Regions from separate parts of the Proteus sp. MB838 genome, predicted to be linked through region 2. Evidence: riboswitches for the same ligand, from Rfam matches in the RefSeq annotation. Region 2 holds a riboswitch; each other region holds the start of a gene.

Region 1 (7,563 bases), on a different contig from region 2:
TGTCAGCATTTCGATACGTAATGCGGGATCAAGGGCGGAAAAAGGTTCGTCTAACAATAAAATAGGCTGTTCACGTACCAGACAACGGGCAATTGCCACTCGTTGACGTTGACCTCCTGATAGCTGTGAAGGTAAACGCTCTAGATAATCACTTAAAGAAACCTGTTTGGCTCGACTTTCTAATAGTGCTTTCTGTGCCACAGTGAGCTTTAGCCCTGGATCTAGCCCTAAACCAATATTTTGTCTTACCGTGAGATGAGGAAAAAGATTGTTATCTTGAAATAACATCGAGATAGGGCGTTGGGCAGGGGCTGTTTTGGTATGATCTTTCCCTTTTAAAAATAATGAGCCTGACTCTGAGGGCAGAAAACCCGCTATTAAGCTGAGTAATGAGCTTTTACCTGCACCACTGGGACCTAAAATAGCAATACGCTCCCCCGCTTTTACCGTTAAATTAAAGGTCAGATGTTGGTGCTCATAGGTATAAGAAAGCTGCTCTAACTTAATCATAGGATTTTCCTGAAACGCGTTCGATAAGGCTAAAAAGCGTGAAACATAACAGCAAAAGGAGCATCGCGGTGACAGCGCCATCTTGTGTGTGATAAGCACCGATTTGCTGATAGAGGTAAAAAGGTAATGTTCTAAAAGTTTCATTTCCAAATAAGGCAACAATACCAAAATCACCAATGGAAATGACACAAGCAAAAGCCAGTGCTTGTGATAGTGGCTTTTTCAAAGCGCGTAGCTCTATCCAACGTAGACGATTAATACCTCGCAAATTAAGGGAAGCACATAATAGATTATAGCGGGCTGCAATATCATTCATTGGGTTTTCAAGTACTTTTAAAGCATATGGAATAGCCATAAGCGCATTAGTGAGGATCACTAAAAGATAGGGGGATTCAGGTAATCCGGTTGTGCTGTTTAATAATAGAAAAAAGCCCGTCGCTAATACAATGCCCGGCATAGCTAGAATAATGAGTCCACTCATTTCCAGCGCTTGTCCGGCCTTTTTAAAATGGCGTAAGCGTAATTCTCGACTACTCCAGAGCAACATCATCGTTAAAATAACACAAAGTCCCCCAGCGCCAAGTGCAATAATTAATGATGTTGTAAAGGCTTGCCAAAGTACCGGCTGTTGTAGAACACCTAATAATTGACTGTTTAAGCCATCACTTATCACCGCTAATAACGGAGGAAGTAAAAAGAGCATAGCAAGTACGATAATTAAACTATCCGTTATTTTATTGATTAATGAGTCGCTAGGATCACGCCAGCTTAGTTTTTGATGACTACCGACAAAGAGTGTTCCCTTTAATTTTTGGCTAACAAGTACTAATCCTAAGCAGCAAAATAGCTGAATTAATGCTAATAGCGCTGCACGATGTAAATCGTAGTCATAACTTAATGCTTGATAAATTGCCAATTCAACAGTTGTTGCCGCAGGCCCACCTCCCAGCGCTAATACAGTCGCGAAACTTGCAAAGCAGAGCATAAAAATCAGTGATGCAGTAGGCAGGATTTGTCGCCATAAATAGGGCCACTCGAGAAAACGAAAACGTTGCCAGCCATTCATTCCCAATTGTGATGCTAATTGGCGTTGCTCGGTAGAAATACTTTCCAAGGCTTGTAACAACATTCTGGTAGCCAGTGGCATATTGAAAAAAATATGTGCGAGTAAAATGCCTTGTAAACCATAAGGCATAAAATGGTAATCAATCCCTAACCATTGGCATATTTGAGCCAGCCACCCCATGCGACCATACACAGTTAAAATGCCAAATAGCGCCACTAACACCGGTAGAACTAAACTCATTGCACATAAGCGTAAAAAGAGCGTTCTGCCAACAAACTGGCGTCGATAGAGCGCTTTTGCTAACCAAATTGCCGGTAAAATGGAAAATAGCGCGGATAAAAATGCTTGCCAAAAAGTAAAGCGCACCACATGCCATAGGTAACTATCAGCAAAAATAGTCGATAAATCACCACTTGGCGCGTTAAACCATAAAGCACCGAAGGAGAGAAGGGCGACGGTAAGTAATAATCCCGAGGCACATAGCCCCGGGATAAGCCATTTACCCATTAGCGGCTAACCGCAGATTGCCAATTACGTGTCCATGTTTGGCGCTCTTTGGCTACCACATCAGCATCAAATTGTAATGACTTTTGCGGTTTAGGCATAACGGAGTAGACCTCAGGTAGTGGCATATCAATAACAGGATACATCCAATTAGTGGTTGGGATGGTTTCTTGGAAAGCGGGGGTTAGCATAAATTGCATAAATTGCTGAGCTAATTCTGGCTGTTTGCTGGATTTTAGCTTGGCTGCAACTTCTACCTGTAAATAGTGTCCTTCATCAAAAATAGCAGCCGCATAATTGTCTTTTTTATCAGCCAAAATATGGTAGCCCGGAGATGAGGTGTAACTAAGCACAAAATCCCCTTCTCCTTTCAAGAATAAGCCATAGGACTCACTCCAGCCTTTGGTTACTGTCAGTGTTTTATTCGCCAATTTTTGCCACTGCTCAGCGGTATTGTTTGGATACAGTGATTGCATCCATAACATTAAGCCTAAGCCGGGGGTACTGGTACGTGGATCTTGATAAAGGATTTTCCACGGCTGTTGGCTATTTAACAACTCATCCATGCTTTTAGGGGGATGAGTAATACGATTTTTATCGTAAATAAAAGCGAAATAACCGTAGTCATAAGGCACAAAAGTGTCATCAGTCCATTTTTCAGGTAATGCCAGTTTTGATGTATCAATATTGCTTGGTGCAAAAAGTCCGGTCTGTTTTGCCGCATGAATAAGATTGTTATCTAGCCCTAAAATAATATCTGCCTTACTTTTACTCCCTTCCATACGTAAACGATTAAGGAGAGAAACTCCATCCGAAAGGGCAACCAGTTTTAGCTCACAATCACATTGTTGTTCAAATGCTTTTTTAATTGCCGGACCAGGCCCCCAATCCGCGGTAAAAGAGTCATAGGTATAGACGGTAAGTGTGGGTTTGGTTTGTTGTGCATTTGCGGCAAAAGCACTGAACAAACCTAGTGCACTGAATAAAAGAGTTGAACGAAGAGAATTTATTAACACGCTATTTTCCTCAGTAAAAAGTCAAGTAGGATCTGAGGAGTGAGGAGGCAAATGAGTTATTATTGCGCCATCCTGACTCAAATCCCTACGCCAGTATTAGCTGGATCAGGTTCCACGAGTTTTTCTCAGCTTAAAAAAGCACCCCGTTGAGACATTCCCATTGTAGATAAATACTCACGTTGTGCAAAGTCTGTTGATAGTGGTTTACCGTTTGTGGGTAGTATGAAACAATGAGTTATCTTTCAAGTTTGGTTATTGAGGTAGTCTGGTGATCGATGATGATGGCTACCGCCCGAATGTGGGGATTGTAATTTGTAATCGGCAAGGGCAAGTGCTTTGGGCCCGTCGCTATGGACAACATTCATGGCAATTTCCTCAAGGGGGAATTAATCCTGGAGAATCACCAGAACAAGCCATGTATCGTGAGTTGTTCGAAGAAGTTGGATTAAGTCGTAAGGATGTTAAAATCCTTGCCTCCACGCGTAACTGGTTACGTTACAAGTTACCTAAGCGTTTGGTGCGTTGGGACACAAAACCTGTTTGTATTGGACAAAAACAGCGTTGGTTCCTTTTGCAGTTAACAAGTAACGACAAGGACATTAATGTTCAGCAGAGCAAAACGCCAGAGTTTGATGGTTGGCGTTGGGTTAGCTATTGGTATCCTGTTCGTCAAGTCGTCTCTTTTAAACGAGATGTATATCGTCGCGTGATGAAAGAGTTCGCACCAGTAGTTATGCCATTACAAGAACAAGTGTCTATGTCTCGTCCTTCCTATGGATATCGCCGTAAAAGGTATTAGATAACACTATGCTGACACGTTTGCGGGAAATTGTAGAAAAAGTGGCTATGGCAGCGAGTCTGCCAGAAGCACTTGAACTACTAGTGAAAGAAACGTGTCAAGCCATGCACACGGATGTGTGTTCTATTTATCTTGCCGATATTCCTCATCGCTGTTTCTATTTAATGGCCACAAAGGGATTGAAAAAGCCGAAAGGACGTGCCGTCAGCCTCTCATTTGATGAGGGGGTGGTGGGTGAAGTAGGACGTCTTTCTGAGCTGATTAATCTGGCTGATATTCGTGAACATCCTAATTTTACCTATCTGCCACAAGTAAAAGAGGATGATCTGCGCGCTTTTCTCGGCGTGCCCATTGTCTATCGTCGTCAGTTACTTGGGGTGCTGGTGGTTCAGCAAAAAGAGCGACGCTTATTTAATGAAAGCGAAGAATCTTTTATGGTGACACTAGCCACCCAATTAGGGGCGATATTGTCGCAAGTGCAAACGAAAGGATTATTTGGACAATATCGTCAAAGCCGTATTAAAGCCCTATCCGTTTCTACGGGGTAGTGATGGCATATGGTTGGCAAGAGATGTCTCAGCCAACCTTAGATCATGTTTTTAAAGCAAGTGCACTGGATATAAAAAGTGAATTAAACCGATTAACGGTCGCCTTAGAAGATGCGACATCGGAGTGTCGCCGTTTTAGTAAGCGCTTTATGGCAAATTCACAAAAAGAGAGTGCGGCTATTTTCGATCTCTATTCGCATTTACTTAACGATCCCCAATTAAGACAAAAAATGACTGGGGTTATACAACAAGGCTATGTTGCTGAGTGGGCAGTAAAAGTGGTGATAGAGAAGTTTTCTGCACAGTTCTCAAGTCTTAAAGATAGTTATATGCGAGAACGAGCTTCAGATTTAAAAGCATTAGGTCAGCGCTTACTATTTCATTTAGATGATGATCTCAGTACGACAAATACATGGCCAGATCGCTTTATTCTTGTGGCGGATGAGCTTAGTGCCAATCTATTGGCTGAGTTGCCAGAACAACAACTGGCAGGGGTGATAGTTCGTGATGGTGCGACTCATTCACACTCAGCGATTTTAGTGCGAGCAATGGGGATCCCTGCCATTATGGGGGCAGATATTCAACCGGAGCTACTTCACAACCGAATGCTGATTCTTGATGGTTATCGTGGTGAGATTTTTATTGAACCAGAACCCTTTATCATGCAGGAATATCGGCAAATTATTGATGAAGAAAGAGTATTGAGTCAACTTGCTGAAGAGCAGCTTGAACAGCAAGCGGTATTAAAAAATGGTGAATCCATCAGTGTGCAATTAAATGCAGGGCTAAGCATTAAATATGAACAACGTATTAGCGTTGGTATAGATGGTGTCGGTCTTTATCGCACAGAAATCCCTTTTATGTTACAAAGCGGTTTTCCTTCCGAAGATGAACAAAAAAACCGTTATCGTGAAATCTTATCATTTTTTCCCAATAAACCCGTCGTACTACGTGCTTTAGATATAGGTGCAGATAAACAGCTTCCTTATATGCCGATAAATGAGGAGAACCCTTGTTTAGGGTGGCGGGGGATCAGAATATTACTTGATCAGCCAGAAATATTTCTGATCCAACTACGAGCGATGTTAAAAGCTAATCTTGAATTTAAAAATTTGAAAATATTGTTGCCGATGGTGACAAGTATTGATGAAATTGAAGAAGCGAAAGCATTGTTACTAAGAGCATGTGCTGAAGTTAGCCGAGAAATGAAATGCGAATGCATTCTACCACCTGTGGGGATCATGCTTGAAGTCCCCTCATTGGTCTTTATGTTACCGCAATTAGCACATCGAGTAGATTTTATCTCGATTGGTACCAATGATTTAACGCAATATTTACTTGCAGTCGATCGTAATAATACCCATGTAGCACTGCTCTATGATAATTTGCATCCTGCATTACTGCGTTCGCTTAATATTATTGCTTTAGAATGCCAACGTTATCAGTTACCAGTCAGTGTTTGTGGTGAAATGGCGGGTACGCCGATGGGGGCATTGCTACTAATAGGGCTAGGTTTTCGTCAGTTAAGCATGAGTGGCCGTAGTTTACCTAGGGTAAAATACTTATTGCGCCATCTAGATCCTGCTATCTTACAGCCTTTTATGCAACAGGTGTTGAAAGCTGAAACGGCAATAGAGATAAAAAAATTGTCTGCTGATTTTATGGAAAGACAAGGATTAGGTGGATTAATTCGCGGAGGTATCTGATAGGCCTTCGTATAAACTTTTTGTCTAAGGGGTTATCCACATCGACCCATAGATAGAAAATCATTAATAAAGTGAAGTAGGGAAGAATGAGTATAAACTACCTTAAATTTCCAGAAATCGATCCAGTTATGTTTTCTATCGGGCCAGTATCTTTGCACTGGTACGGCATGATGTATTTGATTGGATTTGTGTTTGCATTATGGCTAGCAAACCGCAGAGCGGCAAAACCTAACAGTGGTTGGCAAAAAAGTGAAGTCGAAACATTACTTTATGTAGGGTTTGTGGGCGTGTTTATTGGTGGGCGTCTAGGATATGTTTTATTCTATAACTTACCGGTATTTTTAGATAATCCACTTTACCTATTTAAAGTCTGGGATGGCGGAATGTCCTTCCACGGTGGCTTAATTGGGGTGATCTGCGCCATGATTTGGTTTGCTCGTCGCACTAAACGTCACTTTTTTCAAGTCGCAGACTTTGTTGCTCCATTAATCCCATTTGGTTTAGGTTTAGGACGTATTGGTAACTTTATTAATGGAGAGCTTTGGGGGAGAGTCACCTTAGATACCCCGTGGGCGATTTTATTCCCAGGCTCCCGTGCAGAAGATCTACAGCTTGTCGCGCAAGATCCCACTACACTATTACCTATCATTCAGCAATACGGCGTATTGCCTCGCCACCCATCGCAACTCTATGAAATGTTCCTAGAAGGCGTGGTATTATTTATTATTCTGAATATCTTTGTGCGCAAAAATCGTCCTATGGGCAGTGTATCGGGGTTATTCTTAATTGGTTATGGTGCTTTCCGTATTATTGTTGAATTCTTCCGCCAACCTGATGCGCAATTAGGTTTATTTAGCGGTATCAGCATGGGGCAAATTCTTTCCATTCCAATGATAATATTAGGCATTATCTTTATGGTGTGGGCGTATCGTCGCGATAAAGCCACTCCACAGACGCCAACAACACACTAACTATTATTAGCTAACAAAAAAGAGAGACTACATGAAGCAGTATCTGGCATTGTGTCAACGCATTATCGATGAAGGTGAATGGATTGATAATAAACGGACAGGAACCCGTTGTTTAACGGTGATAAATGCCGATCTGGAATATGATGTTGCCAATAACCAATTTCCACTCATAACAACACGTAAAAGTTTTTACAAAGCCGCGATTGCGGAACTATTAGGGTACTTACGTGGTTATGATAATGCAGCACAATTTCGTGCTATTGGCTGTAATACGTGGAACGCGAATGCTAATGAAAATAGCGCATGGTTAAATAATCCGCATCGTAAGGGTGAAGATGATATGGGCCGAGTCTATGGTGTTCAAGGACGCCAATGGCAACGCCCTGATGGCTCGCACTTTGATCAATTACGTAAAGTGATAGATAACTTAACTAACGGTATTG
Region 2 (7,563 bases):
AAAATGACTTGCCACCCCTAACCGTCTAGGATGTGCGATCCCTTGACCATCAACAAAAACAAGTTGCGGTTTTTGCTTGATGCCCTGCCAAGCTTCTAATAACGCGGGACACTCACGGAATGAAAGGAGTCCGGGAATATAAGGTAGTAATGTTGCAATACGGGCTATTTGATATTCAACAATTTCAAAGGAGGGATAATGCATAACAACAATAGCGGCACGAGTGACCGCACCGCTATTTTCAAATCCGACATCGGCACCTGCAATATAAGTTGGTGCCATAAATTGGTCGGTTAAGATAATCTGTTGAGCTTTCTCTGTCTGCTCTTGGCGTAATTGCTGAGTATTAATCATTATCCTGATGATAAGGCTTCGATAGACGGTGAACCGCATCAATAAATGCTCCAGCATGCGCTGGTGGAACATCTTGATGAATACCGTGCCCAAGATTAAAGACATGACCAGTACCTTTGCCAAAGCCAGCTAAAATCGTAGCGACTTCTTGTTCTATTCTTGCTGGTGGCGCATACAACATAGAAGGATCCATATTACCTTGTAAGGCAACCTTATCACCGACTCGACGGCGAGCATCTTCGATATCAATCGTCCAATCAAGTCCTAATGCATCACAACCTGTGGCTGCCATCGCTTCTAACCAACGCCCACCACCTTTAGTAAATAAGGTGACCGGAACTTTTCTGCCCTCATTCTCACGAATAAGACCATCAACAATCTTATGCATGTATTGTAATGAGAACAATTGATAATCGCGTCCTGTTAGCACACCTCCCCATGTATCGAAGATCATGATGGATTGTGCCCCTGCTTTAATCTGAGCATTCAAATAAAGGATAACGCTATCCGCCAGTTTATCCAGTAATAGATGCAGAGCTTGTGGCTCGCTATACATCATTTTTTTAATTTTTGTGAACGCCTTACTACTTCCACCTTCAATCATATAAGTAGCTAGTGTCCATGGACTACCTGAAAAACCAATTAATGGCACATTACCTTGCAATGCATGACGAATAGCACGTACCGCATTCATGACATAACCTAGTTCATCTTCCGGATCAGGAATAGGTAATTTTTTTATATCATCAAGGCTATTTATCGGTGTTTTAAAACGAGGACCTTCCCCTGTTTCAAAATACAGACCTAATCCCATCGCATCAGGGATAGTTAAAATATCAGAAAATAGAATAGCGGCATCTAAAGGAAAACGTCTTAAAGGCTGTAAGGTAACTTCGCATGCCAATTCGGTATTTTTGCACAATGAGATGAAGTCTCCCGCCTGTGCTCGTGTTTCCTTGTATTCAGGAAGGTATCTGCCTGCCTGACGCATCATCCAAACAGGGGTGACATCAACAGGTTGGCGCAACAGCGCACGTAAATAGCGGTCGTTTTTCAACTCACTCATGTCTAACTCCATTAATAGTAATAGGGCCGCAAAATAGCGTGTAGTGTAACATGTTGGAAAAATAACAGTTGGCAGACAACACCTTTATTTAGCTATTTTCTTCATCTTGTCTAATATTCGCTATCGTATCTTCTATTAAACGTCGCGCAATAGTATCAGAAGGTGGTATTTGTGGTAACTCATCATAGCGATACCATGCTGCACTGATTAATTCCGAAGGATCATGTCGTAACTCTCCCCCTGCATAATCGGCAAGAAAACCCATCATAAGAGAATGAGGGAAAGGCCATGGTTGTGAAGAAACATAACGAATATTGCGAATATGAATATGACTTTCTTCAAAAACTTCGCGAGCTACCGCATCTTCTAAGCTTTCCCCTACTTCAACAAAACCAGCTAAAACGGTGTAGAGTGGTGAATGTTTATGCCTAACATGGTGTGCTAATAGAATTTTATCTTTATTACGAATACCAACAATAATACAAGGTGCTATTTGTGGGTAATAACGCTCATGACAGTTATCACATAAACATGCCCATTCACTCTCACTATGGCGCATTTTAGCCCCACAATAGCCACAAAACCGATGAGAACGATAAAATTCAGCAAGTTGAACACCACGACCGACTAATTTAAATAACTTTTCATCTTGAGATGCGATAAGCCTTGGTGAACACATATCGCTTTCCATTTTGTCATAAATCAGCCAGACGTTTTCTCCTTGCCATTCCCCAACAATTTTGGCTTGTTTACCCACAAGTCCCCAATCTGTTGCTAAACCAAATGGAAGTTCACCTTTGGGTAACCAAACTCGGCCACCTAGGCTGACTGTCCACCAGCCTTTTTCACCACCTGTTAGCGTATATAAATGCATAGTAATAATTCTATCTTAGTTAATGATATACAATAGAGGATACTCTCTTTCACAAGAGCCGCTCAATGAATTATGTCGCTACGCCAAAATTCATCTATACCTCCATGGTAAAAATATAAATTATATTTATAAATAAGGTTCACTCGAATGACAAACATAACGAAACATAAGATCGCTATTTTTGATTTAGATGAAACACTGTTAGCCGGAGATTCTAGCTGTTTATGGACAAATTACTTGTGGGAGAAAAAGAGAGTCACTGATCCTGCTTTTTTAGCTTTAGATAAACAAATGATCGCTGACTATTACGCAGAAAGGCTCAATATAAATAAGTACTTACACCAACATTTATCTTATTTTAATCAGCATAATATTGAAGAAATAAATCAATGGGTTACTGATTTTACTCATACCATAATCAAGCCATTGCTCTATCCTCAAGGCATTAATACTATAAACCTATACCGACAACAAAATATCCCCGTTATCATTATCTCTGCAACTATGTCTTTTCTGGTACATGCGATTGCAAAACAACTTAATGCTGATATTTCTATGGGCATTGATATGCAGATAAAAAATAATCATTATACAGGCCATATTGAGGGTATTCCTACCTTTAGAGAGGGTAAAGTCACTCGACTCAATCAGTGGAAAGAACAAAATAACATTAACAACTCTTATATTTATTTCTATACTGACTCAGCCAACGATCTCCCTTTATGCTATCAAGCAAATGAGGTTATCACCATTAACGCCGATGAAAGATTAAGCCAAATAGCAACAGAAAAAGAATGGCAACAGTGCTACTGGCAGTTAAATAAATAATCATTATCGGGCTTGTAGTTTTTAAGATCTTTAATATACTGTGGGCATTCTTGTCGGAGTGCCTAGTGTTTATAAGGCTATTTTTAACACAGGCTGAGACCGTTAATTCGGGATCCGCGGAACCTGATCGGGCTAATACCCGCGAAGGGAACAAGAGTCATTCGACCTTTAGATAGCTTCATTGTGTCTATTTTTTACACTCTTATCTGTCGATACTCCCTGCGACCTCCAGACAAGCATTTTTCTCAATATTCACCCGACAAGCCTTGTGCTTGATTGATATTTATTAGGAAATGCTATGTCCAAAAATCAAACTATCTCTATTAAAGATGTTTCGCCCACTGCGAATAAACAGCGCCCACGTAAAGAACAACGCGATGCAGCGCAATCCTTTATTAGCACTATTCAAGGTATTAATTTTCCCAATTCAAAACGTATTTATATCACTGGTACTCGTTCAGATATTCAAGTGCCAATGCGTGAGATCCAACTTGATAAAACCCTGATCGGTGGCTCAAAAGAAGATCCTATTTTTGAAGAGAATGAACCTATTCCAGTCTATGACACTTCAGGGCCTTATGGTGATCCAACTTCTCAACTTGACGTTAATCTTGGCTTAAAAAAAATTCGCCAACCATGGATTGATGCGCGTAATGATACCGAACCTCTTTCACACTTAAGTTCTGATTTCACTCAACAACGCCTTACTGATGCAGGATTAGAACATCTACGCTTTCCGTTAAAACCCAGCCCTAGAAAAGCGCTAAATAATAAGAGAGTGACGCAATTACATTACGCTCGCAAAGGTATTATTACGCCAGAAATGGAATTTATTGCCATTCGAGAAAATATGGGGCGAGAACGTATTCGTAGCGAAGTATTACGCCAACAACATGCCGGATTTAGCTTTGGTGCACATTTACCTGACAATATTACGCCTGAGTTTGTACGCCAAGAAGTTGCCGCCGGCCGTGCCATTATTCCTGCCAATATCAATCACCCAGAATCTGAGCCGATGATTATTGGCCGTAATTTCTTAGTTAAGGTGAATGCTAATATCGGCAACTCTTCGGTTACCTCATCTATCGAAGAAGAAGTAGAAAAACTGATTTGGTCAACACGTTGGGGGGCCGATACGGTAATGGATCTGTCAACTGGACGTTATATCCACGAAACACGTGAATGGATCATCCGTAATAGCCCAGTCCCTATTGGTACTGTTCCTATTTATCAAGCTCTCGAAAAAGTTAACGGTATTGCAGAAGATCTCACTTGGGAAATGTTCCGTGATACTTTATTAGAACAAGCGGAACAAGGGGTAGATTACTTCACTATCCATGCAGGTGTCCTATTACGCTATGTTCCTATGACCGCAAAACGTTTAACGGGCATTGTCTCTCGTGGTGGATCAATTATGGCGAAGTGGTGTTTATCACACCATAAAGAGAATTTCCTCTATACCCACTTCCGGGAGATTTGCGAAATCTGCACCGCTTATGATGTTTCATTATCATTAGGTGATGGTCTAAGACCCGGCTCTATCCAAGATGCTAACGATGAAGCACAGTTCGCTGAATTACATACCTTGGGTGAATTAACAAAGATTGCTTGGGAATATGATGTACAAGTCATGATTGAAGGCCCGGGTCATGTACCAATGCAGATGATACGTCGCAATATGACGGAAGAACTAGAGCATTGTCATGAAGCCCCCTTCTATACATTAGGCCCTCTAACAACTGATATAGCACCGGGCTACGATCATTTTACTTCCGGTATTGGCGCTGCAATGATTGGCTGGTTTGGCTGTGCCATGCTCTGTTATGTCACTCCGAAAGAGCATCTCGGACTCCCCAATAAAGAAGATGTGAAACAAGGTCTTATTACTTATAAAATCGCCGCCCATGCTGCTGATCTTGCCAAAGGACATCCCGGCGCGCAAATACGTGATAACGCCATGTCTAAAGCCCGTTTTGAGTTTCGATGGGAAGATCAATTTAATCTAGCACTTGATCCTGAAACTGCCCGTCAATATCACGATGAAACCTTACCTCAAGCATCGGGGAAAGTCGCTCACTTCTGCTCTATGTGTGGACCTAAATTCTGCTCAATGAAGATAACACAAGAAGTGCGTGATTATGCAGCAGGTATGGAGCAGATGTCGCAAGCCTTTAAAGCCCATGGTAGTGAGCTATACCACAGTGCAGAAATAGCCAGTTCCGAGGTAGCTGATAATGAACAGATCCTCTAATTCGGCTTTTGCCCCAACCGAAAAAAAGTTGGGGCTTTACCCTGTTGTCGATTCTATTGAATGGATTGAGCGCCTGTTGAAAATAGGTGTAACAACGATCCAATTACGCATCAAAGATAAACAGCCCAAAGATGTTGAACAAGATATAATCACTGCAATCAAATTAGGTCGTGAGTATAACGCAAGATTATTTATCAATGATTATTGGCAACTCGCCATTAAACATCACGCTTATGGTGTTCATCTTGGACAAGAAGATCTCGACATTGCCGATCTTGATGCTATTAAACAGTCAGGTTTATGCCTTGGTATTTCCACCCATAATGACACTGAACTACAAAGAGCAAAAAGGTTACTTCCCTCTTATATTGCTTTAGGGCATATATTTCCAACGACGACGAAAGATATGCCATCAAAGCCACAAGGTTTAAGAGCACTCAAACATCAAGTAGAACAAACTCATGATTTTCCAACCGTTGCTATTGGCGGGATCTCTCTAGAAAAAGTCTCTGATGTCGTAGCAACTGGCGTTGGTGGAGTTGCTTTAGTGAGTGCAATAACAAAGGCATCAGACTGGCAACAGGTAACACTTAAATTATTAGAATTAGTAGAGGGAAAACCATCATGCTAAATGATAATGATTTTATGCGTTATAGCCGACAAGTGATGTTAGAAGATATAGGATTAAAAGGGCAAACCAAAATACAGCAAGCCAGAGTATTAATTATTGGCTTAGGTGGGTTAGGCTCTCCAGCATCACTTTATCTAGCAGGTGCAGGAGTGGGTGAACTTATTTTAGTCGATGATGATAATTTGCATGTCTCGAATTTACAGCGTCAAATTCTCTATCGCACTCAAGATATCCCAGATGCAAAATCAGACATCGCCAAACAGGCTCTACTTGCCTTAAATCCTGACATTAAAATCACCACCTATAAACAACGTGTTAATGATGATTTTCTCTCTACGTTGCTTCAAAACATCGATTTAGTTTTAGATTGCACTGATAACATGAGCACTCGCCAAGCAATCAATCGTATCTGTGTTAAACAACAAATACCGCTTATTAGTGGCAGTGCCGTTGGATTTAGTGGTCAGTTGATCGTGTTTGAGCCCCCTTTTATGCATGGTTGTTACCACTGTCTCTATCCTGATAACAAAGAGCCACAACGCAATTGCCAAACAGCTGGAATTCTAGGCCCCGTTGTAGGGGTCATTGGTACTCTGCAGGCACTTGAAGCAATTAAGTTACTTGCAGGTTTACCAAGTACGTTAAGTGGAAAACTACGTCTGTTCGATGGTAGAAAACAAAATTGGAGCACCTTGCGCTTAACACCATCAAAAAACTGTCCTGTTTGTCGAGGGTTAGCATGAATATTACCGTAAATGACGAACGTTATTCTCTGGATATGCCTGTCACGATAAGCCAGCTCCTTATTGAGTTAAAACAACCCTCTATAGGGGTGGCACTCGCTATCAACGACATCATTATTCCGCGTGAAAACTGGAATACACAAATGATCAATGAGGGTGACACAATTCTTCTCTTTCAAGCAATTGCGGGAGGCTGATATGTTGAAAATTGCTGATACTACATTCACATCAAGGTTATTTACTGGTACAGGTAAATTTGCGACACCAACACTCATGGCTGAAGCCATTAAAGCCTCTGGTAGCCAATTAGTGACAATGGCAATGAAGCGTGTTGATTTAAAAAATGGCAATGATGATCTAATCGCCCCTCTTAAATCATTAGGGGTAAAATTATTACCTAATACTTCTGGTGCAAAAACAGCACAAGAAGCCGTTTTTGCTGCACGATTAGCAAAAGAGGCCTTTGATACCCATTGGATCAAATTAGAAATTCATCCTGATACCAAATACCTACTTCCTGATCCAATAGAAACACTTAAAGCGGCTGAACTTCTCGTTAAAGAAGGTTTTGTGGTTTTACCTTATTGCAGTGCTGATCCGGTATTATGCCGTCGTTTAGAAGAGGTAGGATGCGCAGCTGTAATGCCGTTAGGTTCACCTATTGGTTCCAATCAGGGTTTACAAACTCGCGATTTTTTGCGGATTATTATTGAGCAAACCTCAATACCCGTTGTTGTTGACGCAGGTATTGGCGCACCAAGCCATGCTCTTGAAGCTTTAGAATTGGGTGCGGATGCTGTACTCGTCAATACCGCC
Region 3 (7,563 bases), on a different contig from region 2:
ATCTTCAAAATTGAGCAAGTCTTCGGTGATAATTTCACCATTTTCTGCTTGGTGAATTTGGCTACCATTATTGCTAATGCAAAAGTTATCAGATGTATCAAGATTAAGTGCTTTTAAATAGGGAGAGATGCCGTTAAAAGATCGCCCAGATGCAAGAACAATGTGCACTCCAGAATTTTTAGCATGTTGGATCGCTTGATGTACTTCAGGTGTGATCTCATGTTGTTCGTTTAGTAACGTTCCATCTAAATCAATAACGATAAGCTTAATACTCATTATCATCCCCATATTAAAGTAAAGCAGTTAATGGTTGGTAAGGGCGAGGTATTATCATCACATAACTGGGGCTTTATTTATGTGACACGAAAGAGAATATCTCTATGCCACATAAAAGTCAGTCTAATCACAACAAAGTGATTGCAAATGTAAGGGCTGTTTTGTCTCTAACTCGATATTTTGATTTTGCCTAAAGTCAAATGGAGTGATGCCACACTCTTTACGAAACATATAAGTAAAGTGTGATTGCGAGCCAAAGCCGAAATCTAATGCAATATCAAATATTGAGCGGTCACTGGTGCGTAAAAGATGGATAGCCCCCGCTAAACGGCGTTGGCGAATATACTTTCCTAAAGAGGTGCCCGTGACTTCTTTAAAAATTTTCTGCATATGCCAAAGGGAATAGCCGGAGTAAGCCGCTAGCTCTTCAAGGTGTATTACGCGACCTAAATGCTCCTCAATCCATTTACTTAGCGCGCAAACTAATGCGAGATGATTATCTTGTGGCATTACAGTTCCATTCTATCGATGAAGTTAAGGTAAAAAAACAAAATTAACTCCTTAATATTATACAAAAAGTGGCAAACAGAGAAATCCATATTAGTTGATTGCTGTTTCTATGTGTTGGCAAAATGTGTAATTAAAATAAAAATGCCTATTTTGCGTACAATTAAGAAAAAATAGTGCCAATTATCTGTTTTCTGTCGAGGAAGCATTTAACTTTCTTTATGAAAACTATGCTAAATTTAATCTTAGAGATAACTTATTGCGAATTTTATAACAACAGTGATAGGCGTTGTTATCGTATTAAAGCGAATGCCTATTTTGTAATAAGTACTATTAACAAAATGTATTTAAAGGATTTTAATTTGAACGCAAAGAAAATAATTATTAGCTTAATAATTATATTAGCTATCAGCTTGGGGTTGTACCTTGTGGTGTTAGATAATTTTTGCGATCAAGGCGAAGATTTTCAGCAAGGTATCTGTCGCTTTACCATCTTATTCCCCTCTAAGCAGCCGTAAAAAACCCGCTTTCTATGCTTTTTCCCCTCTATCACAAAATGTATTTGTTATTCAAGTCAGATTAGTGTTTTAATGGTGGCTTGAAATAAACAAAATCGTAAACATTGATTTACACTTTTACCTGATAGATGAAGAAAAGAGGATGTATGGCGAAAGAGTCGCAACAAGCAGAATTAAAGCGCGGTCTTAAAAATCGACATATCCAGCTGATTGCGCTGGGTGGGGCTGTCGGCGCTGGTCTGTTTCTTGGTATCGCGCAAACCATTAATATGACTGGGCCATCAGTTATATTAGGCTATGCGATTGGTGGTTTTATTGCGTTTATGATCATGCGCCAACTTGGTGAAATGGTTGCCGAAGAGCCGGTTGCGGGTTCATTTAGTCACTTTGCCAATAAGTATTGGGGGCCATTTGCTGGCTTTTTATCAGGTTGGAACTACTGGGTTATGTTTATTCTTGTCGGTATGGCTGAATTAACCGCCGCAGGAAAATATATTAATTATTGGTTACCTGATATTCCGGTGTGGGTTTCGGTAGCGGTGTTTTTTGTTGCTATTAATTTAATTAACCTAATTAATGTCAGAATGTATGGTGAAACCGAGTTTTGGTTTGCCATTATAAAAGTTTTGGCGATCGTTGGTATGATTTTATTTGGTAGCTATTTATTGGTCAGTGGTAATGGTGGTCCGCAAGCCTCTGTGAGCAATTTATGGGAGCTAGGTTTCTTCCCTCATGGCTTTACTGGGTTTATGTCTGCATTAGCTATTGTGATGTTCTCATTTGGGGGACTTGAGCTGGTGGGGATCACCGCCGCAGAAGCAGAAAATCCTAAAGTAAGTATCCCCAAAGCAACTAACCAAGTTGTTTATCGTATTTTGATTTTCTATATTGGTTCATTGATTGTACTGCTTTCTCTTTATCCTTGGACCCAAGTGGTGAAAGGAGAAAGTCCTTTCGTACTTATTTTCCATAATTTAGATAATTTTGTTGTTGCCCATATTTTAAATGCGGTGGTTTTAACCGCGGCATTATCTGTCTATAACAGTGGCGTTTATTCTAATAGCCGGATGCTGTACGGTTTAGCCAAACAAGGCAATGCACCGCATTCATTATCTAAGGTTAATAAACGTGGTGTACCTGTTATTTCTTTGGGGTTATCTGCGATAGCCACATCACTCGGGATCTTGGTTAACTATTTACTCCCTGATCAAGCTTTAGAGCTATTAATGGCATTAGTGGTAACAACATTAGTGCTTAACTGGATCATGATCTGTTTAGCAAACTTAAAATTCCGTGCAGCTAAAATTAAAGAGGGTGTAGAGCCTTCATTTAAAGCACTTTGGTATCCTTATGGTAACTATCTGTGTTTAGCCTTTTTATGTATGATTTTGGTCATTATTCTAATGATGCCAAAAATTAATATTTCCGTTATTTTGATGCCATTTTGGGTAGGCTTACTCTGGATAGGTTTTAAGATCTCAAGAACTAAAAAATCGCTGACAACCACACAAGCAAGGCAAGATAGTTAAATTATCTTGGCTAAGTTAGCCTAAGCGAAAGATAAGAAAAACGCGATATTAAAAAAGTGACTCTAAAAAGGGTCACTTTATTTTTTATTAGGGCAATCGATCACTGCCAACGTAACCAAGCAAATAAAACATTACCGTTATTATAGGTTCCTGGTACATAAGTCGCCTGTAATGATAAGTGTCCATAACCGACTGACACTAGCGGTAGAGGTAATGGCATAGGAATATAGTTATACTCATGACGAGCAGTCACACTTAAGGTAAAGCCCGCCCCCATGCGAAAACCCTCTCTATCTCCACCGGGATACCACATTTTTTCAAAACCATAGCCCATAATAGGTTGTACACGATTATTGGAATCCATAAAGGCCATAGCATATAAGCCATGCCAATCACCCTCATTATCATAACGATATTTACCCATACCAAATCCCCAAGGCGTTTCGTTATAACGATTGGTTTTTTCTTTATCGTAAGTAAAACGGTTATGCCAAGTCCATACCGGTAAATAGTAGTTATATTGGTCATTATCCCAAGTTTGGGTAAGATTACGTTTAAATTTTCCCCAATAGCTTTCCTCATTTTTTTCTGAGAAAGTGTTCTCTGCTGGCTGAGGTTTTTTTGTCGTAATAGTCTGAGGTGTGTTTTGCGTATTTTCAGAAGCAAAAGCAGGTGCTGTTAACGTAACTGAAAACAGTGTAGCTGCTAATAGGCTAGAGTGAAAATAGGTAGATGACATATATAACTCCGAATACGGCATTGCGGTGGTTCTGGTAATGTTAAAAAAATTTGTGTCATAGTGTTATTTAATTAGTGAAATATTCAGATAAGAGCTATCCGAAATTGAACTATTTTAATAACATTATATTTAATTTCAAATGGTTACAAAGAGATGTATCTCAGTTGCTCCCATTTAAAAGATAATTATTTATAGTATTAGTTAATATAATTGAGGATTTATTAAGCTTAATAATGATACATAATTTATTAGATTTTAGAATAAAACAAACTAAGTAAGATAATAACGATTAAATATTATCTAAAAAACATTATAACATAATATAACGATTACATATCCATCGGTTTTTTTATCGCATATTGAAATATTAATATAACGTTAATAATGAATAGTGTTTGTTATATGGGCAAAATTGCAAAGGAGCAGGATAATAGAGTAATTAATAATGAGAGTTAAATAAAAAAAGCAAAAAACGAAGATGTGTTTATAAAGTGTTTAAGTTTTATGGCTGCTGGATAAAGTGATCACTTCACTATAGCACCCCTAAAGAAGGGGTAAATCTGTGAGTTATGAGTAACGAGGGGAAAACCCACAGATTTTAAGAAAAAATCGTTTAATTATTGAGATAACGGTTCTTTACTAATAACTAATAGTCGATGAGTATGAATATCGCGATCTTTTTCCCAGCAAAAATCTTCCCATTTTTCATAAAGTTCATCAGTGTTATTTAGTTTAATAAGAGGCCGCTCTTCTTCAGTTCCATCAGAAATATAAATGTATAAATTGGCTTTAAAAGCCCAGTCAATCATTGTCTCCCAGAATCGTTTACCAGCGCCCGTTTGTTCTTCATCAGAGACAACGATATTATAATTTTCGAGTAAATAATTAAAAAATGCCCTAGGAATAGCTCGGGTCACAGTACTATGTTCTTCAGCAACCGTGCGCCAAACTTTGACTTGTGTACATATAGTTTTGGTATACACAATGTCTTTACGAAAAATAACTTCTACCAGATAAACGGTTTCAAAAGGAACCGTTGTCGTGATCAAACGATATTGATTTCGTTTTAATGATTTTACAAAACGATATCCTACGGGAATGTTATATTGAGGTAATTCAAAATCTTGAACCCCCTGTTCAAGAAATTCTTTTGTGTGCTCGATATTTTTAGAGTGAATTTTTAATTTCGCATTAAAATCTGCATCAGGAATAAGATAAGGCATTGATTGTCCATTTTGTTGTTGCGATGGTTCATTTTTCATTTAGCCCCTCCGCATATCAGTGGTGGTCAAGAAATGCATTATAAATACCTCATTTAGCAGATTATATATCGATTGTCGTTAAAATGAGCAAAATATTTTATTTTATGCTTATCATTGTTTTATGTTGAGAATATATATTCAAGATTGATAGCTAATAAAATATAAATCATCGAGCCTGCCTCTATTATAGATAAGCTAGATTAATTTATCTTCTAAAATAGAAAAGTTAACTTAAAGCACGTTAAGTGAGCTGATAAAGGTTGTCACTATCAAACTAGCTTCTTTATCTTCTGCATGCGATACTCTTGTGGCTTATATCATATAAGCTTTGGCTCGGGGCGCCTATTGGCTGAGATGAACCCGTATAACCTGATCTGGATAATGCCAGCGTAGGGAAGTCAAGGTCACTGTGCTGATTAACAGAGCCCGACTTTTCTGTAACTGGTAAAGGAGGAGTTAATCAGTGAGATATAACGCGTTGTCTATCGCCGGCACCGATCCGAGTGGTGGGGCGGGGATACAGGCTGATCTGAAAACATTTTCCGCACTGGGTGTATATGGCACAACAGTCATGACTGCACTGGTAGCGCAAAATACCTGTGGTGTACACTCTGTCTATGATTTATCCCCTGATTTTGTCGCAGCACAATTAGATGCGGTACTTTCTGATGTCAGAATAGATAGCGCTAAAATTGGTATGCTTTCTAATGCCAGTATTATTGATGTTGTTTGCGATAAACTGCAGCAATATCCCATTCCTTTTGTCGTACTTGATACTGTTATGCTTGCCAAAAGTGGCGATCCACTGTTACAACCTGATGCTATTGATAAAATGTTCACTCAGTTATTACCCCGCGTTGATTTGATCACGCCAAATCTGCCTGAGGCGGCAGCACTATTAGGTTGTGATATCGCGACAGATGAAACAACTATGAAACAACAAGGTGAAGCATTACTTTATCAAGGTTGTCAGGCGGTATTGATGAAAGGGGGCCATTTAAGCGAGAAAGAAAGTCCTGATTGGTTATTGACCCAAGATGGGCAATGGCGATTTACTTCGCCGCGCATCAATACAAAAAACACTCACGGTACGGGATGCACACTTTCAGCCGCTTTAGCTGCTATTCGTCCTCAAGTTTCTGATTGGCAAAGTTGTGTTAAACAAGCAAAAGCCTATTTACAGCAAGCGTTAGAACAGGCAGACAGTTTAGAGGTGGGACAAGGTTTCGGCCCTGTACATCATTTTCATCGCTGGTGGTGATATCAAAAAGCCCCTATTAAAGGGGCTTCAATGCGTAATTTAATCGTAAAAATTAAGCAATAGTCACAGATTTATCTAAATAGACATCTTGTACGGCATTAATTAGAGCAACACCGTCTTTCATGGATTTCTTAAAGGCTTTACGACCTAAGATAAGCCCCATGCCTCCAGCACGTTTATTAATGACTGCAGTACGTACTGCATCAGCAAGATCGTTATTACCCGATGCTCCACCTGAGTTAATTAATCCTGCACGTCCCATATAGCAGTTAGCTAATTGGTAACGCACTAAATCAATGGGGTTTTCGCTCGTCAGTTTAGTGTAAACACGCTCATCAGTATGACCAAAACCAATCGCTTTAAAGCCACCGTTATTTTCAGCCATTTTCTGTTTAACAATATCGGCACCAATGGTTGATGCTAAATGGTTGGCTTGACCTGTTAAATCAGCACTTGCATGGTAATCAACCCCATCTTTCTTAAAGGCTGGATTACGTAAATATGCCCATAATACGGTAACCATGCCTAATTCATGGGCACGTTCAAATGCCATCGAGATCTCTTCGATTTGGCGGCGGCTTTCTGGAGAACCAAAATAGATAGTCGCACCTACAGCAACAGCCCCCATTTCAAAGGCTTGTTCAACACTGGCATACAGCGTTTGGTCGTATTGAGTTGGATAGCTTAATGTTTCGTTATGATTAAGTTTTACCAAAAATGGGATTTTGTGTGCATAACGACGAGAAACAGAAGCTAGAACACCATAGGTGGAAGCAACACAGTTACATCCGGCTTCAATGGCAAGCTCAACAATATTTTTGGGATCAAAATAGAGTGGGTTCGCGGCAAATGAGGCAGCGGCAGAGTGTTCAACACCCTGATCGACAGGTAAAATAGAAAGATAACCCGTTCCTGCTAAACGACCATGGTTAAACAGGGTTTGCATAGAACGCAATACGGTATTAGGGCGATTGTTATCAATCATCACACGATCAACAAAGTCAGAACCTGGCAGGTAGAGATTTTCGCTTGGGATGGTTTGGCAGCGATGTTCCAATAATGAGTTAGCATCAGCACCTAACAAACTTACTATATCAGTCATTACTTACTCCAGTTCACGATGAGATGATAGTGATTGTCATTTATCTACATTAAGATAACAAGTCACATTGGGGCGGTAACCGGCAGTGGATCGCTTCAGGTAGTACAATAAATTCAAATTTATCCCCTAAAAGGGGTTCACCATCTAAATTAAATACCATTTCATGAGCCGCACTAATAGTGACCCAATCACTTTCTCGCTCAATAATTTTGTCATTTTTCTTACGATCGAACAGACTGGTTAATAGAGAAGGAAGCAATTCACGGGCTTCAACAAGGGTAATATTGAGTTTATTGTCATTAATCAGTGCTTCGGGGCAAAGTTGTTGTCCACCTCCCGCTTGGCGTCCATTACCAATACCGATAATTA

What was found. Region 2 has a riboswitch for thiamine pyrophosphate ahead of thiC (phosphomethylpyrimidine synthase ThiC). Riboswitches for the same ligand answer to the same signal wherever they lie in the genome.
Region 1: another riboswitch for thiamine pyrophosphate. It lies ahead of thiB (thiamine ABC transporter substrate binding subunit); the one in region 2 lies ahead of thiC (phosphomethylpyrimidine synthase ThiC).
Region 3: another riboswitch for thiamine pyrophosphate. It lies ahead of thiD (bifunctional hydroxymethylpyrimidine kinase/phosphomethylpyrimidine kinase); the one in region 2 lies ahead of thiC (phosphomethylpyrimidine synthase ThiC).

What each region holds. Positions count from the first base shown of each region.
Region 1 covers NZ_BAABMO010000035.1:10,613-18,175, forward strand. The annotation lists gene thiQ (thiamine ABC transporter ATP-binding protein ThiQ) at 1-510, opposite strand, end outside; gene thiP (thiamine/thiamine pyrophosphate ABC transporter permease ThiP) at 503-2,083, opposite strand; gene thiB (thiamine ABC transporter substrate binding subunit) at 2,083-3,096, opposite strand; TPP riboswitch at 3,161-3,252, opposite strand; gene rppH (RNA pyrophosphohydrolase) at 3,365-3,895, shown strand; partial or broken gene ptsP (phosphoenolpyruvate--protein phosphotransferase) at 3,904-6,149, shown strand; gene lgt (prolipoprotein diacylglyceryl transferase) at 6,236-7,120, shown strand; gene ACYUCW_RS14190 (thymidylate synthase) at 7,152-7,563, shown strand, end outside.
Region 2 covers NZ_BAABMO010000043.1:15,512-23,074, reverse strand. The annotation lists gene nfi (deoxyribonuclease V) at 1-354, opposite strand, end outside; gene hemE (uroporphyrinogen decarboxylase) at 347-1,420, opposite strand; gene nudC (NAD(+) diphosphatase) at 1,509-2,294, opposite strand; gene ACYUCW_RS15335 (HAD family hydrolase) at 2,442-3,122, shown strand; TPP riboswitch at 3,167-3,289, shown strand; gene thiC (phosphomethylpyrimidine synthase ThiC) at 3,421-5,373, shown strand; gene thiE (thiamine phosphate synthase) at 5,357-6,004, shown strand; gene ACYUCW_RS15320 (HesA/MoeB/ThiF family protein) at 5,998-6,747, shown strand; gene thiS (sulfur carrier protein ThiS) at 6,744-6,944, shown strand; gene ACYUCW_RS15310 (thiazole synthase) at 6,946-7,563, shown strand, end outside.
Region 3 covers NZ_BAABMO010000006.1:58,207-65,769, forward strand. The annotation lists gene yidA (sugar-phosphatase) at 1-276, opposite strand, end outside; gene ACYUCW_RS04200 (helix-turn-helix domain-containing protein) at 400-786, opposite strand; gene mgrB (PhoP/PhoQ regulatory lipoprotein MgrB) at 1,125-1,301, shown strand; gene ACYUCW_RS04210 (amino acid permease) at 1,448-2,830, shown strand; gene pagP (lipid IV(A) palmitoyltransferase PagP) at 2,931-3,569, opposite strand; gene ACYUCW_RS04220 (hypothetical protein) at 4,187-4,831, opposite strand; TPP riboswitch at 5,156-5,244, shown strand; gene thiD (bifunctional hydroxymethylpyrimidine kinase/phosphomethylpyrimidine kinase) at 5,295-6,092, shown strand; gene fbaB (class I fructose-bisphosphate aldolase) at 6,145-7,194, opposite strand; gene yegS (lipid kinase YegS) at 7,244-7,563, opposite strand, start outside.